Regions from separate parts of the Brevibacillus sp. IT-7CA2 genome, predicted to be linked through region 3. Evidence: riboswitches for the same ligand, from Rfam matches in the RefSeq annotation. Region 3 holds a riboswitch; each other region holds the start of a gene.

Region 1 (4,815 bases), on a different contig from region 3:
CGCTATGCCCCAAATATCGATGCTCACGATTGCTGTCTGTCTCCCCGTGGCGTATCCAAACTAGCTTCATAACCACCAGCTCCCGACTAACACCAGCAGAACGACCGCTTCACTGCTTTCGATAACAGCCCCGTAGCAGTCTCCATTTAAACCGCCTAGCTTTTTTGCAACCGAGCGTGAAAACAGTAGAGCGAACAATAGCGACAGGAAAGTGGCTGTGATGACCTGCAAGCCCCCAAGATACCAACCTGCGGCAAACACGATGATGTAGCTCACGATGATAGAGGAAACGGAAAGCCCAGCACTGATGCCTTTTCCAATCCCTTTGTCTGCCGAAAGATAGGGCCAGAGCTTGATCGACAAAAGCACATGTGTCCTCGCTGCCACTGGTGCTACGATCAAAAAGCTGCCCCATCCCGGATGTGCTAGCTCTACGACTGCACCCGCCTTGATCAGCAACAGCATAATCGCAGCAAGAACGCCCATCGCACCTACGCGGCTGTCCTTCATAATCGCCAGTATTTGCTCTCTCGGTCTGCTGCTGCCAAGACCGTCCGCGAGGTCCATCCACCCATCCATATGAAGACCACCAGTCACGTAGACCCATGCGACCAACGTCAAAATAGCCGCGATCCAAGGACTAAACAACAGCAGGCCTGCCTGATGTACACCCCATAGCAGTAAACCGATGATCAAACCAACTGCGGGATACCAGTTGACGCTTTTTCTCCACGCATCCTCTGAAGGACGAAGCCACGGAACCGGAATACGCGTAAAAAACGAGATCGCGTGTAAAAATGCATTCATCCTTTGATCCTCCACGGTATCCCTGACAAAACCGCGTAGACGGCGTCCGCTTGTCGCGCACTTCTCTGATTGACATCGCCCAGCACATCCGCGAACCATCTGCCCAAACGACTCAAGGCTACACCGCCCAATCCGACCTCGCTTGTAACAGCAATGACTCTTTGCGGGGAATTCTGAACGAGGAACAGCCATGCCTCTGCCTCCTGCAACAGGGCTTGCGTGTGTGAAGGACTTCTCCATTCCGACTCATCCACGCTCATCAACCGATTACTCACCCAGGTGGACAGACAATCGATCAACACCACATCATACTGCTCACTAAATGCTTGGTAATCGGTTAAGCGCTCTCCTACCTCCACACAGCCCCATTCCAACGGACGACGTGCCTGATGCAGCTCGATTCTCTGCTTCATTTCATCATCCCAGGCCTTGCCTGTCGCCACGTACAGGACTCGACTGCTCAACGTCATCGCAAGCTCTTCCGCGTAGCGGCTTTTTCCTGAACGGACACCGCCTGTTACCAGCACCAAGCTCATCGCTGTTCACTTCCTTCCGCATGGACCTCGCGAAGCGCTGCCAGAAGTCGTTCATTTTCCTCTCGTCCACGCACTGCGATTCTCACATCATGTGCCGTCAAACCGGGATACATCGCACAGTTGCGGATCAGAACGCCTTTTTTGCCGAGCCGTGCCTGCAATTGTTCAGCTGGCAATCCTTCTGGCGATCGCAGCAACAAAAAGTTTGCCTCCCCCGGCCATACCTGCCAGCCCAACTCACTACGGATGCAATCAGTCAAATACGCACGTTCTGCTTTTATGAGCCTGCGCGTCTGTTCCTCGTATGCCTGCTCCTGCAAGCACAGTTCTCCAGCTAAAAGGGCTAGTGCATTCACGCTCCAGCTCACTTGCTTCTGGCGCATCTTCGCAATGACATCTGGATGCGCAATCGCATAACCCAGGCGCAATCCCGGGATCGCGTACATTTTCGTCATCGAACGCATCAAAATCACACGGGGAAAGCGCTCCAGTTGCGTTGCCAATGTATACTGCCGCTCTTCCTCCACAAAATCGAGAAAAGCCTCATCCACGATGAGCCACGTATTGGTCTCTTTCGTCCATTCCGCCATTTGACGCAGCTCATCCGGTTGATACAGGATTCCGGTCGGATTGTTTGGCGACCCGACAAATACGAGATCAGACTGCGTAAAAAGAGTGTGCAGCTCTACAGGATCGGGCTTGTACCCGTTCGCCTCCTTCCCGAAGCAGCCAATGACATGGGCACCATACTGCTCGGAAAGTTGCGCGTATTCCGAAAAGCAAGGATATACCACACCAACCGTTTGCGGCGAAAGACCGAGAATGGCCAATGCCATTGCCTCTGCTGCACCATTGGCAGGCAGCAACCATTCCTCCGGCACTTGCAGCCGTTTTGCCAGTGCATGACGAAACACACGATGTCCAGGGTCTGGGTAATGCGCTACAGCAGCTAACGAAGCCAGCAGCATCTCACGAACGCTTGCTGGCATCCCCAGCGGATTAATATTGGCACTGTAATCCAGAAACTGCCCTGGCTCTCGACCAAAACGCTGCGCTGCGCTCAGCAAGTCTCCACCATGACCGTACGTTTCTATTACACCTGCGCTTGTCAAAACTCTACCCCCAGCACAGCTGGAATCCCTTCATCGTAGTAATGCTTGATTGGCTTCATCTCTGTCACCAAATCTGCGATGTCCAAAATCTCCTGCTTTGCTGCCCGTCCCGTAATCACGAGGTGGATATGATTTGGCCTGTTTTGAATCGCTTCCAAGACATCGGACAATGGCAACACATCGTCAATCGGGAAGCGGTCAATCGCCAATGCATTATTCAGCTCATCCAGAATGACGACATCGTACGCTCCGGAAGAGAGCTTTTCGCTCGCAAACGCCCAAGCTTCTTTCAATGCCTGACGATGCTCCTCCGGTGTCTTCGTCCATGTGAAGCCAACGCCCTTTTGCACAATTTCAATGCCCAATTTATCGAAAACAATCTTTTCTCCGTAAGTACGCTCCGGCGACTTGATGAATTGAACCATCAGCACCTTTTTTCCGCGCCCTGTCGCCCGCACAGCCAATCCGACTGCTGCCGTCGTTTTTCCTTTGCCGTCTCCTGTGTAAACGAGGGTCAAGCCCCTCTTCTTATCGTTTTTCTCCATCGTGACCACCTCAAAAAGTGACGTATTTAACTCCGCTGTTTCCTCCAAATACTTTCCGAAGCCAACAAAAAAAGCGCTCTGTTTCCCCCAGTACGTAAGGAAAAACAAAGCGCGGATAGCTGAAAGCAACAATCCTCACCTCTTCCTTTGACCCGAAGGAAATCAGTGTAAACATAAAAACAGGCAGGTCTCCTGGCTCGAGGATCATCGCTCTTCTTCTCCTTCCCGCTCCCGGATGGGCAGTGGATGGCATGGTGCCTTGAAGAACAGCTACTCTCTTACAGTGGCGGGACCGCGTTGGCTTTTCACCAAACTTCCCTTTTAACCTTGCTCCTGCGAATCGGTTTCGCAAAAACAAGGACCTGTTTCTCTTCCATATGTAAATGTCATTCGTTTCGTTGACAAGCACTTGCTTTAATAATAGCAAAAGCTACCGAGGATTCAAGCAAAAGCTGCCGATTCGTCGCAGGTGTCAATTGGCAGAAAATTCGAGATAATTATCATTTACTTACTTGACGTTTTTCGTTACCCTATTGGCAAAACAATCGAAAGTGGTGTGCAGTCATGCTATTTCCTCCGATTCCAAAAATACCAGACATGGTCCTCCCCAGCCCACTGCCGATCAATGAATGTGGCGAACCGATGATCCCACTCTCTTCCCTTTGTGAACAAATCACAGTCTATCCAGCCTACTACCACGAGGGCTATGCCGGAACACAGCCAGAAGCCTTTTTGCGAGAAGGGGCAGCACGCAAGCTCGCCACAGCAGTCGCGCAACTGCCTGTTGGCTACAAGCTCGTCGTGTTGGACGGCTGGCGCTCGTTCGAGGTACAGGCATCCTTGTATGAACGTTTCCGTGAAGCCTTGCTTTCACAAGGCTGGCAGGAAGGACCCGCGCTCACCGATGAATTGAGCAAATTCGTCGCTTATCCAACAACAGACCTCTCCAAGCCGTCCCCTCACCTATCCGGTGGCGCAGTCGATCTGACTATCGCAGGACCTGATGGCTGGTTGGAGATGGGGACAGCCTTCGATGATTTCAGTGTAAGGGCTGCAACTCGCCATTATGAAGAACTCGTACAGCCTACACAAAAAGACATCGAGATTCGAGACAATCGCCGACTGCTCTATCATTTGATGACCGCCGCCGGATTCGTCAACTATCCGAAAGAATGGTGGCATTTCGAGTATGGGACGCGCACCTGGGGACAAAAAACGCAGCAGGAGCCGATCTATGGCGGGGTTTTGTCGATGTAAGAAATAACGTCCATGAAAAAGACCGTCAGTGCATTCTGCCTGACGGTCTTGCTTATTCCTTTATGAAACAATCACTGCATAAAATCTGCCATGATGATCTCCGTATCAAACGGCGTAATTCCTTCCTCTAAGGAAAATACCGTATCTGCCTCCTCAGCTTGATCAGTCAGCGTCCCTCTCGCCTGTGCATGAAGCATGAACAACTCATGCAGGGTAGGCTTCACCAACGAGGTGATCGCTCTTCCCATCAGCTCCACCCCTCCGGCATTGGACTCCACATTGTTGGCAAACCGCGGATCGGAATTCAAGGCGATATCCGTCCAAATCACTTTTCTTTCCACGAGATCCAGAATGACCGGGATACAAATCCGCGTGTTTGCGGCGAGGTCAATCTTGTCCTGTACCGTCTGCGGCTCGAAAATTTCCCCTGTCTGTGGCGCCGAACGAATCATCCAGCCAGCGAAGCATTCAGGCAAATCGCAATATGGCTGACTCGTAAACGAATACAGGTTCATGACGACATATCGACCGCCATAGCGGATGACAGAATCCATGTCG
Region 2 (4,815 bases), on a different contig from region 3:
TGTCCACGCAAAAATCGATGCCGTGCAAAACAGGCGTATCTTGATACGATTTTTGTAAGTTGCGCACATTGATCATTACTTACGTTACCTCTTCCTAAAGCGTTTATTTTGCTTCAATAAATAGGCGAAAAACGGTGCTCCCAGAAATGCTGTCACGACACCGAGCGGGATTTCCGTTGGACTCAGCAGCATTCTGGCAAGAGTGTCGGCCCACAGCACATAAATACCACCGCAGATCGCAGCCATCGGAAGTAAAATACGATGGTCAGGACCAACCAGCATTCGGACGAGATGCGGTACCACCAGGCCAACGAACCCGATAATTCCCGCGATAGAAACCGCCGCTGCAGTCAGGAGAGTCGAGACGACTAGAACCACCAGCTTCGTTCGATCCACATGGACGCCGAGATGCGCAGCCTGCCGCTCCCCCAACGCAAATAGGTTTAGGGAACGCGCATAGCTAACGAGCACCATGCCTCCGATGACCAAGTAAGGAATCAAGACGTACGTAAAGGCCCAGCCGCGAAATGACAGGCTGCCCATAAGCCAGAACACGATCTCATTCACCGTCTGGTCGGATAGCGACACCATAAATGAAACGAGAGAGCCGAGAAAAGCCTGCACCACTACCCCAGACAAAATCAGGCTCTCCGTTTGCAGCTTTCCTTGCGTGTTCGCGAGTCCGAGGACGATCCATAGACTGAGCAGTCCTGTAAGAAAAGCGACGACAGGCGTGCTCCATGCACCCAAAAAGCTGATTTGCAAGCCAAAAAGGATCAAGAAAGCTGCTCCGACAGCAGAACCGGATGCCACGCCCATCGTAAACGGATCGGCGAGCGGATTGCGCAAAACTCCCTGAAAGCCCGCTCCTGCAAGTGACAAGCAGGCCCCAATCAAGACAGCCAATACAACGCGTGGAAAACGAACCTTCATGACAATTTGCTCAGATGACTCCGGCCACGTTACGGTGATCCACTCAGACAAGCCAGGGATTTGATGGAGCAGGATGAGCCATACTTGCGAAATGGGGAGGTGTGCCGCTCCCATCGAGATGCTGATGACTATTGATGCCAAAAGGACGAGACAGCTGACTCCTCCCCATATGAACAATCGTTTCTTCATTTTATTTCACCAAATCAGGGTAAATCGCCTTGGCTACTTCGATCAAGCCTTGTGTAATACGCGGACCAGGACGGGACAAAATATTTTGGTCCATGCCAAAGATTTGTTTTTCACGAATCGCCTTCATTTTATCCCAGCCATTACGCTTGGCGATCATATCCTCCAGTTTGACGCCTGTCTTTTCATCGGTAATTCCGCTCGCATACAAAATGACGTCTGGGTCGTTTTGCAAAATCTTTTCTTCACTGATCGGATTCCATCCTTCGGTGTCGGAGGCAATGTTTGTCGCCCCAGCCAGTGTGATGAGTTCGTCCATGAATTCGCCTTTTCCGACTGTCCAGCCTGGGGAAAATTCCAGGTATACCTTTTTCTTCTCTTCCGGTTTTACATTTTTCACTGCTTCTTGAACGTACGCGATATCCTTCTTCATTTGCGCGACGACTTTTTCAGCTTGCTCCTGTGTGTTGGTGATAACGCCCATCGCCAAAACATTGTTTAGGATGTCGTCCATCTTTGTCGGATGGGTAATATAGACTGGCATTCCGAGAGATTTGAGCTTGTCAGCCACTGGCTTTTCCATCGAAATCCCACCAACGACCATATCCGGCGTTTGAGCGAGAATCGCTTCTTCATTTGGTTTGACGACTCCGCCAATTTTCGGCTTTGCCTTCGCAGCATCTGGATAATCATCATAGTCTGAGACAGCTACAATCCGATCTTCCAAGCCTAATGCGAACAAAATTTCTGTCTCGGCAGGTGATGTCGAGACGATTCGCTCAGGAGCTTTTGCAAAGGTTACTTCTTTTCCTGTCGCATCCGTAACTGTCAACGGATACGTTGTTTGTTTTGCAGGCTGCTCGGCCGCATTCTCTTGCGGTGCTGTCTGCGGTGCGCTTGTTTGTCCACCTGGTGCTGGTTGGCCGTTATCGTTACCGGCACAACCTGCGAGGCTCGCCGCAACTAGTAGTGGGATCATAAATTGCAATGAACGTTTCATATGTAGAACTTCCTTTCTGCATGTCTGATTGACTGTACCTTCCAATAAAAAAATCGACCCTTGCTTCCATTCGGAAATCAAAGGGTCGGCACCTCAGGGGCAAACAGACAGGACGGTCTGTTTCCTGAAATAGGCCGATCCTTTCCGCGAAGGCAACAGGCACTAAAACAAACAGGCAGGTCTCCTGGCTTACGGCTGAGGAACGAGCCGATTTACAGTGGCGGGACCGCGTCGGATTTTCACCGACTTCCCTTTTCACCCGATCTTTTTGTTAAAAAGACGAGGCACCTATTTGTTGTTACGTTTGAAATTGTCACAGTCCATGACTCACCCTACATCATAGCATTCCTTGGATGAAAAAAGAATGACAAACACATAAGCCAATACTTTCTTGCCTCCTAAAAATGAAAAACGCCTGAACAAAAGGTTCAGGCAAATGTAAAGCTTTTGGCAGGCTATTACCCTCGTTTGTGCAAACAATCTAGAATGCCCATGGAGCATACTTGTAAATCGAGCTTGAGTACCTCGAAAACTTCGTGGTCACCACTGATGCCTTGTGACTGTAGATGATCCGAGACTCGTTCAAATAACTTACGAGACAGTTCGTCATAGGTTTGCCCGGCAGCAATCGTTGATTCTCCTTCCGCCACAAACACGGGGAGCCACTCACGTATTTGGCGGTACACGTCGTCTACCTGCTCTGACATCCCAAAATGACCAAAGTAAATGCGACTTAGCTTCCGCGCTTCAAAACGGCTTAGAGACGCTAACATGGCATCCGGGTCAAACTGATTCGGCGAAGTAGATGGAAGCACGAGGTGTATGCCATCCTTTTTAAGCTGTGGATAGAGTACACCTGCGGTATCACCTGTGAACATGCCACGGCTTACTGGATCGTAGATGCTGAAGTGATGATTGGCATGCCCTGGCGAATCCAGAAACTCCAACACGCAATTCTCTCCGATCTTTAGTGTATCCCCGTCCCCGCGAATCAAAATCCGCTCCTCGAGAACCGCCTCAATCGGATCAAACAATCGATCAAAATCATCATGATACACCGCTCTCGCCCCTGCGATCAGTCGGCTCGGATCTACGAGATGACGTGCACCTTTCGGGTGGACGACGACCTTTGCGTTCGGACAATCCTTCAGAAACAGTCCTACTCCTCCTGCATGATCCAAGTGTATGTGCGTCACGATGATGTATTTTACTTGTTCCGGTGTATAACCGAGCTTGGCGAGACCGGCCTTGATGTATGGGACGGAGGGGCTTGGCCCTGTTTCTACCAATGTGAGCTCCTCTTCCGCGATCACATACGTCCCTGTACGTTCTGCCCAGCCCATATCGAAACCGTCTATTAAATGGATGCGTTTCCCTAAATAAATTGGCTCTGTTGCTTGCATGTAAATACTCCTCCTTTTCAAAAGTCTCGTGTAGTTATTGTGATGCGTGAATATTTACACTTTACCATCTATTTGGGACGGATTGGGAATGCATAACACAAAATCTTCATATTTTCATGATAATATGAGGGCAGCAAAAACAATTCCATTATCTGGAGGAGTGCGAAAATGGGGAAGCTTTTTTCTGAATTACGACCTGAGCATGAGGCGTTCATCAAGAAGCAACAGATGTTTTTTGTTGCCTCTGCTCCTATGGACACAGATGGTCACGTGAATCTTTCACCGAAAGGGTACGATTCTTTTCGCATATTATCGCCTACCGAGGTCGCCTATTTGGACCTGACTGGAAGTGGAAACGAAACCAGCGCTCATCTCCAGGAAAATGGCAGGATAACTCTTATGTTCTGTGCGTTTGAAGGCCCCCCTCTCATCATGCGCCTATTCGGCAAAGGGACGGTTATTCTCCCAGATACGCCTCGGTGGGATGAGCTCGTAAAAGACTTCCCGCTTCTCCCTGGCGCTCGTCAAATCATTACCGTCAACATACAGGAAGTAAAGACCTCTTGCGGCTGGGCTATCCCCTTCTATTCCTTTTCAAAAGAACGCGACACCCTTCAAAAATGGACCTTGGCTAAAGACGAACAAGAACTGCTTGATTATCAAAAGGAAAACAACGTAGTAAGCATGGATGGATTGCCAACCCCATTGGGACAAAAGCTTTTTCCCACAGTAGGAGGGGATAACGAAAAGTAAAACACAAAGAAGCTGCCCTGCTCGCAGCTTCTTTTTTTGAAATCTCTTTACTTACTCGTATAAATGACCACTGCATCTCTGAGAAACTCGGCTACACCCGGCTGATCCTTGTCATAGTAAGCGGTAAAACGCGGGTCATCGACGTACATCTGGGCAAGACCTGCGTGCGCTTCTTTACTGTAGCTGTCCCAATAAAAGCTAAGCCATTGACGGTGAAGATCCGCTGCTTTTTGGGCAAGCTCATGAGCAGGATCTCCCGTCGCAAAAGCCTGTGCCAACGTCTCATGCAGTTCTTCATTCAACTTCTCTAGTGCAGCGTACTCCTGCTTGGTCATTTCTTTGATTTTCTGATTGGATTTGTCAACCTGGTCACTTCCATATTTTGCACGAATTTCTTCTCCGTACTGAGCCTCGTTGTCGTCAATCAACTTTTGCTTGAAGCCTTCGAATTTTTGTTTGTCACTCATCGTTTTGGTCCCCTCTCTTTGTGCTAAGGTCAAATTGACATTGGCGATTAACGCATCCAATTGCGCTCGCTTT
Region 3 (4,815 bases):
TGCTTGCCATCCTGATGAACGAGTATTTGTTCCATTTTCGTTTTCACCCCACCCTTAGGTTGTCCGATACGAAGTAGATTTTTCAATTGAAGTCTTCTTTTTTTGATGGGGAAGTGGTATTCTCGCAATAGAATAATTGGTGAAAGCAGGGTGAAGAAGTTGTTTCAAGAGCGCATTTCGAAGCTCCACACGTTTTTGACAGAGCAAGAGCTGAACGCGGTGTTGATTACCTCTCCCAAGCACGTCTACTATTTGACCGGATTTTTTACAGACCCGCATGAACGTTTTATGGGTCTCGTTATTCCTGCTGAGGGAAAACCTTCTTTAATTGTACCTGCTCTTGATCGTGAGGCAGCGGCAGAGGCTTCGTTCGTTCAAGATATCCATACACATACGGATATCCAAAACCCGTATGAAATCCTCAAGCAAGTATTGCCAGCGAACTTGACGAAGCTCGGTATTGAGAAAAGTCATATGACTGTCGAGCGCTATGAAGCACTTGGACAAGTTGTTCTGGCGTCGAGCTATGTGGACGTGGAAGAGCCACTGCGTGAAATGCGTTTGATCAAATCCGCGGATGAAGTGGATCGTCTGAAGCATGCTGTTCAGTTGGTCGAGGATTCCTTGCGGGAGACCCTGAAAAAAGTCAAGACAGGCATAACCGAGACGGAAATCGTCGCTGAGCTGGAATTCCAGATGAAGCGCTTGGGTGCGGAAGGTCCATCCTTTACATCCATGGTATTGGCAGGGGAGAAGTCAGCACTGCCACACGGGAAACCAGGAACGCGCCAGGTTCAAGAAGGCGACTTGCTTTTGTTTGATATCGGGGTAGCAGCGAACGGATATGTATCCGATATTACCCGTACCTTTGCTGTAGGCGAGATCAGTGCCCAGCTACAAGAAATTTACGAGACGGTATTGGCTGCCAACGAAGCGGCAATTGCTGAGATTCGTCCGGGTGTGACCTTTGCGCATTTGGATAAAACCGCTCGCGATGTCATCACTGCAAAAGGCTACGGAGAATACTTCATGCACCGTCTGGGGCATGGACTTGGGATGGATGTACATGAATATCCGTCTGTTCACAGTCAGAACCAAGAAGTGCTTCGTCCAGGGATGGTCTTTACGATCGAGCCAGGCATCTATCTGCCAGGTGTAGGCGGAGTGCGGATTGAAGACGATGTATTGGTTACGGAAACGGGCGTTGAAATTCTCACGCAGTTCCCGAAAAAACTGACTTCTATCAACTAATGAATAAATCATAAAAATTGAATACGTATCGAATGGTGCTGGATGGCATATGCCGTCAGCTTAAAAGGGAAGTCCGGTGAGAAACCGGCGCGGTCCCGCCACTGTAACGAGGAGCGCCTAGCGTATAGCCACTGTTTTTTGCGAGACGAAAAATGGGAAGGTAGCTGGGTGTGTTGATCCGTAAGCCAGGAGACCTGCCATGCGATCATTTACAATCGACCCACGAGGATGGGGCAGATGTGGAAGCAGTCTATGAAAGGGCACTTTGTGCCTGCTTATAGCTACATCTACGTTTGTCATGCACCTCCCGATTGAAATGGGGGTGCTTTTTTTGTGGAGGATTTCGTTCAACCCATCATATACATACAGAAAAGGGGATTTCAGGTGTTTAAGGCAAACAAATCACATACAGTAATGAAAGGACTAGCTTTCGGTATCATGACAGCTGCCATGCTTTTGGTTTCGGCATGCGGCTCCACTACGACAACACAAGCTCCAGCCAAAACAGAACAAACAGCTGCTCCAGCAGCAGAAGGCAAGCCAGTAACACTAACCAATAATGGTATCGAAATGACTTATCCAACAGCACCTGAGCGTGCCGTGACATTGAACCAGCACGTCACCGAAATCATGCTGACATTGGGCCTTGCTGATAAAATGGTCGGAACCGCTTACCTAGACGATGAAATCCTTCCAGAGTTAAAAGCAGATTACGACAAGATTCCGGTACTGTCTGATAAGTATCCAACCAAAGAAGTGTTGATGGCAGCGAACCCAGACTTCGTGTACGCCGGATGGAAAAGTGGATTCGGAGAAAAAGGTGTAGGATCGATGCAGGATTTGGAAAAGCTCGGCATCAAATCTTACCTGCAAGCGTCATCTAGCATGCCTGGCCCGACAATCGACGATGTGTTTGCAGACATTACGAATATTGGACGCATTTTCCGTGTGGAAGACAAAGCCAATGATTTGATCAATAAAATGAAGAGTGAAATGGACCAAACGCTTAGTAAAATTGGCAAGGTGGACGAGCCACTTAACGTGTTCGTGTACGACAACGGGGAAGATAAACCATTCACAGCAGCTAACAACTACATGACGTCCTTAATCAAGACTGCTGGCGGTAAGAACATTTTTGATGACATTCAAAAGGGTTGGGCAGAGGTTAGTTGGGAACAAGTAGTGAGTCGCAATCCAGACGTGATTATTATCGTAGACTACGGTGATAGAACCGTTGAGCAAAAACGTAATTTCCTTTTGTCCAAAAAAGAACTGGCGGATATCCCGGCGATTAAAAATCAACGACTAATGGTATTGCCATTGTCTGCGGCTTCTGAAGGCGTTCGAGCACCGATTGCGCTGAAAATTTTGGCGGAAGGACTCTACCCGGATAAATTCAAATAGAGTACGCCCCTTTTAAGGGAGGGAATAGCACTGCAACAGATCAAGTTACCTTATATCATCATTACTCTACTGGTCGGACTCTTCCTCTCCATTACGTTCGCAGTTACCTTGGGATCAGTGGAGATTAAGCCGACAACGGTATGGAAAATCGCCTTATCAAAAATTCCGATGTTGACCCAGTGGATTGAGGCGGATTGGTCCAAAGGGGAGCAAACGATTATTTGGGATATTCGCTTTCCGCGTGTACTTTTGGGGGCGATCGTCGGCGCAGGTCTGTCTGTCGTGGGAGTAGCGATCCAGTCGTTGGTTCGCAACTCCCTGGCTGACCCGTATGTGTTAGGAGTATCTTCAGGTGCTTCGGTTGGAGCTACCTCGGTGATTATATTCGGAGCATTCAGCATGTATGGGCAGTATGCGCTATCTTTTGGCGCTTTTACAGGCTCCCTTGTGTCAATCATTCTTATTTTTACGCTATCCCGTATTGGAGGACAAAACTCGACGGTACGCCTGCTTATGGCTGGAATTGCGATATCTGCGATCTTGTCGGCCATTACCAGTCTCCTTGTTTTTTCAGCGCCGAATGAGCATGGAATTGGGACGGTCCTGTTTTGGTTAAGTGGTAGTTTGGCAGGCGGGAAATGGGAGTACCTGACGATCCCTACATTGATTGTCGTCATCTGTCTCATCATTTTAATGGCCCAATACCGCTCGCTCAATGCGATGCTGATGGGCGAGGAGTCAGCTGGGACATTGGGGGTTAATACGGTACAATTCCGCAAGCTTCTCCTCGTGATCACCGCACTTCTCACGGGGGTGATCGTGTCCATCGCGGGATCAATCGGTTTTGTTGGATTAATGATGCCCCACATCGTCCGTGTGATGGTCGGATCAGATCACAGACGTGTTCTTCCTGTCAGCGCTTTATTTGGCGCGATATTTCTCATCTGGGTTGATGTAGTCGCCAGGCTCGCATTTGCACCGGAAGAGCTGCCGATTGGTATTTTGACAGCGCTGTGTGGAGGTCCATTCTTTATCTGGTTGATGTTGCGGAGTTCTTATTCCTTTGGAGGTAGCGGACGATGAATTTGTTGGTTGAGAATATATCGGTCGAGCTGGAAAAAAAGGGAATCCTTCGAAACGTCAGTCTAGAGGTACGCTCCGGAGAGTTTGTGGGGCTGATCGGGCCGAATGGCAGCGGGAAGTCCACGTTGCTAAAAAGCATTTATCGTGTATTGAAGCCACGTTCGGGATGGATCTCGCTTAATGGCGATGACGTGTATAAGTTAACCTCGCGTCAAAACGCTCAGCGAATGGCGGCAGTACGGCAGGAGACCTCTGTTGAATTCGATTTTTCGGTAACCGAAATCGTGAATATGGGACGTGCCCCGCATAAGCGACTATTTCAGTCCGATAACGCAGAAGACGTTCAAATTTGTGAAGAAGCACTACAGCGGGTAGGGATGCATACATACGCTGATCGCAGTTTTTTCAGTCTATCGGGTGGGGAGAAGCAGCGGGTGCTGATTGCCAGAGCTTTGGTGCAGCAAGCCCAGTTTCTTGTCCTTGATGAACCGACGAATCATTTGGATGTTCGATATCAGTTGCAGGTGATGGATCTGGTCAAAAATCTTGGGATTACGGTCTTGTCCTCGTTGCATGATCTCAATATCGCTGCAATGTACTGTGATCGGCTGTACGTAATCTGTGAAGGGGAAATCGTTACATCGGGGACGCCAGAGGAAGTCTTGACACCCAATCTGATACGGGATGTTTTCGGAGTAGAGACAGAAGTGACGACGCATCCTATTACAGGCAAAAAACATGTGTATTTCTACTCGGAAGCGATCCGTGTGAAGCCATCTATCCAGAAGGTAATGAGTGGGGCCAACTGATAGGGTCAAGTTGCTTATCTTTGATTTTCATACGAGGGGATGCCTAGTCGGCGTCCTTTTTTGTTAAGCGGACGGCTTATGGTTTTCAAATAAATTTTTTATCATACAAAAAATTGTTGAAGATGAATTTACAGAATAGTATGTTTAAAGAAAGGAATGAAAATGATGATGAGGTGATGGCCTTATGTCCAAAGTGGAACAACGATTAAAAGAGTTAGGGTTTGAGTTGCCGCCAGTTCCTCCAACCATGGCGAATTATGTGTCATGT

Evidence for each region. A riboswitch is a leader RNA that binds a small molecule or an ion and turns the genes downstream of it on or off. The one in region 3 is predicted to bind cobalamin.
Region 1: it holds a riboswitch for cobalamin, as region 3 does, so the genes downstream of both, cobO (cob(I)yrinic acid a,c-diamide adenosyltransferase) here and ACM6JA_RS04150 (ABC transporter substrate-binding protein) in region 3, are expected to answer to the same signal.
Region 2: it holds a riboswitch for cobalamin, as region 3 does, so the genes downstream of both, ACM6JA_RS10135 (ABC transporter substrate-binding protein) here and ACM6JA_RS04150 (ABC transporter substrate-binding protein) in region 3, are expected to answer to the same signal.

The regions. Positions count from the first base shown of each region.
Region 1 covers NZ_CATKQT010000033.1:203,695-208,509, reverse strand. Annotated here, with positions in the region: gene ACM6JA_RS17650 (histidine phosphatase family protein) at 1-70, opposite strand, end outside; gene cobS (adenosylcobinamide-GDP ribazoletransferase) at 67-807, opposite strand; gene cobU (bifunctional adenosylcobinamide kinase/adenosylcobinamide-phosphate guanylyltransferase) at 804-1,343, opposite strand; gene cobD (threonine-phosphate decarboxylase CobD) at 1,340-2,455, opposite strand; gene cobO (cob(I)yrinic acid a,c-diamide adenosyltransferase) at 2,452-3,000, opposite strand; gene ACM6JA_RS17625 (hypothetical protein) at 3,011-3,208, opposite strand; cobalamin riboswitch at 3,165-3,381, opposite strand; gene ACM6JA_RS17620 (M15 family metallopeptidase) at 3,565-4,257, shown strand; gene ACM6JA_RS17615 (TerD family protein) at 4,329-4,815, opposite strand, start outside.
Region 2 covers NZ_CATKQT010000011.1:739,486-744,300, forward strand. Annotated here, with positions in the region: gene ACM6JA_RS10125 (heme ABC transporter ATP-binding protein) at 1-76, opposite strand, end outside; gene ACM6JA_RS10130 (FecCD family ABC transporter permease) at 85-1,122, opposite strand; gene ACM6JA_RS10135 (ABC transporter substrate-binding protein) at 1,124-2,119, opposite strand; cobalamin riboswitch at 2,276-2,426, opposite strand; gene ACM6JA_RS10140 (MBL fold metallo-hydrolase) at 2,578-3,522, opposite strand; gene ACM6JA_RS10145 (pyridoxamine 5'-phosphate oxidase family protein) at 3,691-4,275, shown strand; gene ACM6JA_RS10150 (MerR family transcriptional regulator) at 4,323-4,815, opposite strand, start outside.
Region 3 covers NZ_CATKQT010000006.1:75,145-79,959, reverse strand. Annotated here, with positions in the region: gene ACM6JA_RS04160 (alpha/beta fold hydrolase) at 1-35, opposite strand, end outside; gene ACM6JA_RS04155 (M24 family metallopeptidase) at 160-1,251, shown strand; cobalamin riboswitch at 1,268-1,468, shown strand; gene ACM6JA_RS04150 (ABC transporter substrate-binding protein) at 1,666-2,655, shown strand; gene ACM6JA_RS04145 (FecCD family ABC transporter permease) at 2,725-3,738, shown strand; gene ACM6JA_RS04140 (heme ABC transporter ATP-binding protein) at 3,735-4,547, shown strand; gene ACM6JA_RS04135 (RidA family protein) at 4,732-4,815, shown strand, end outside.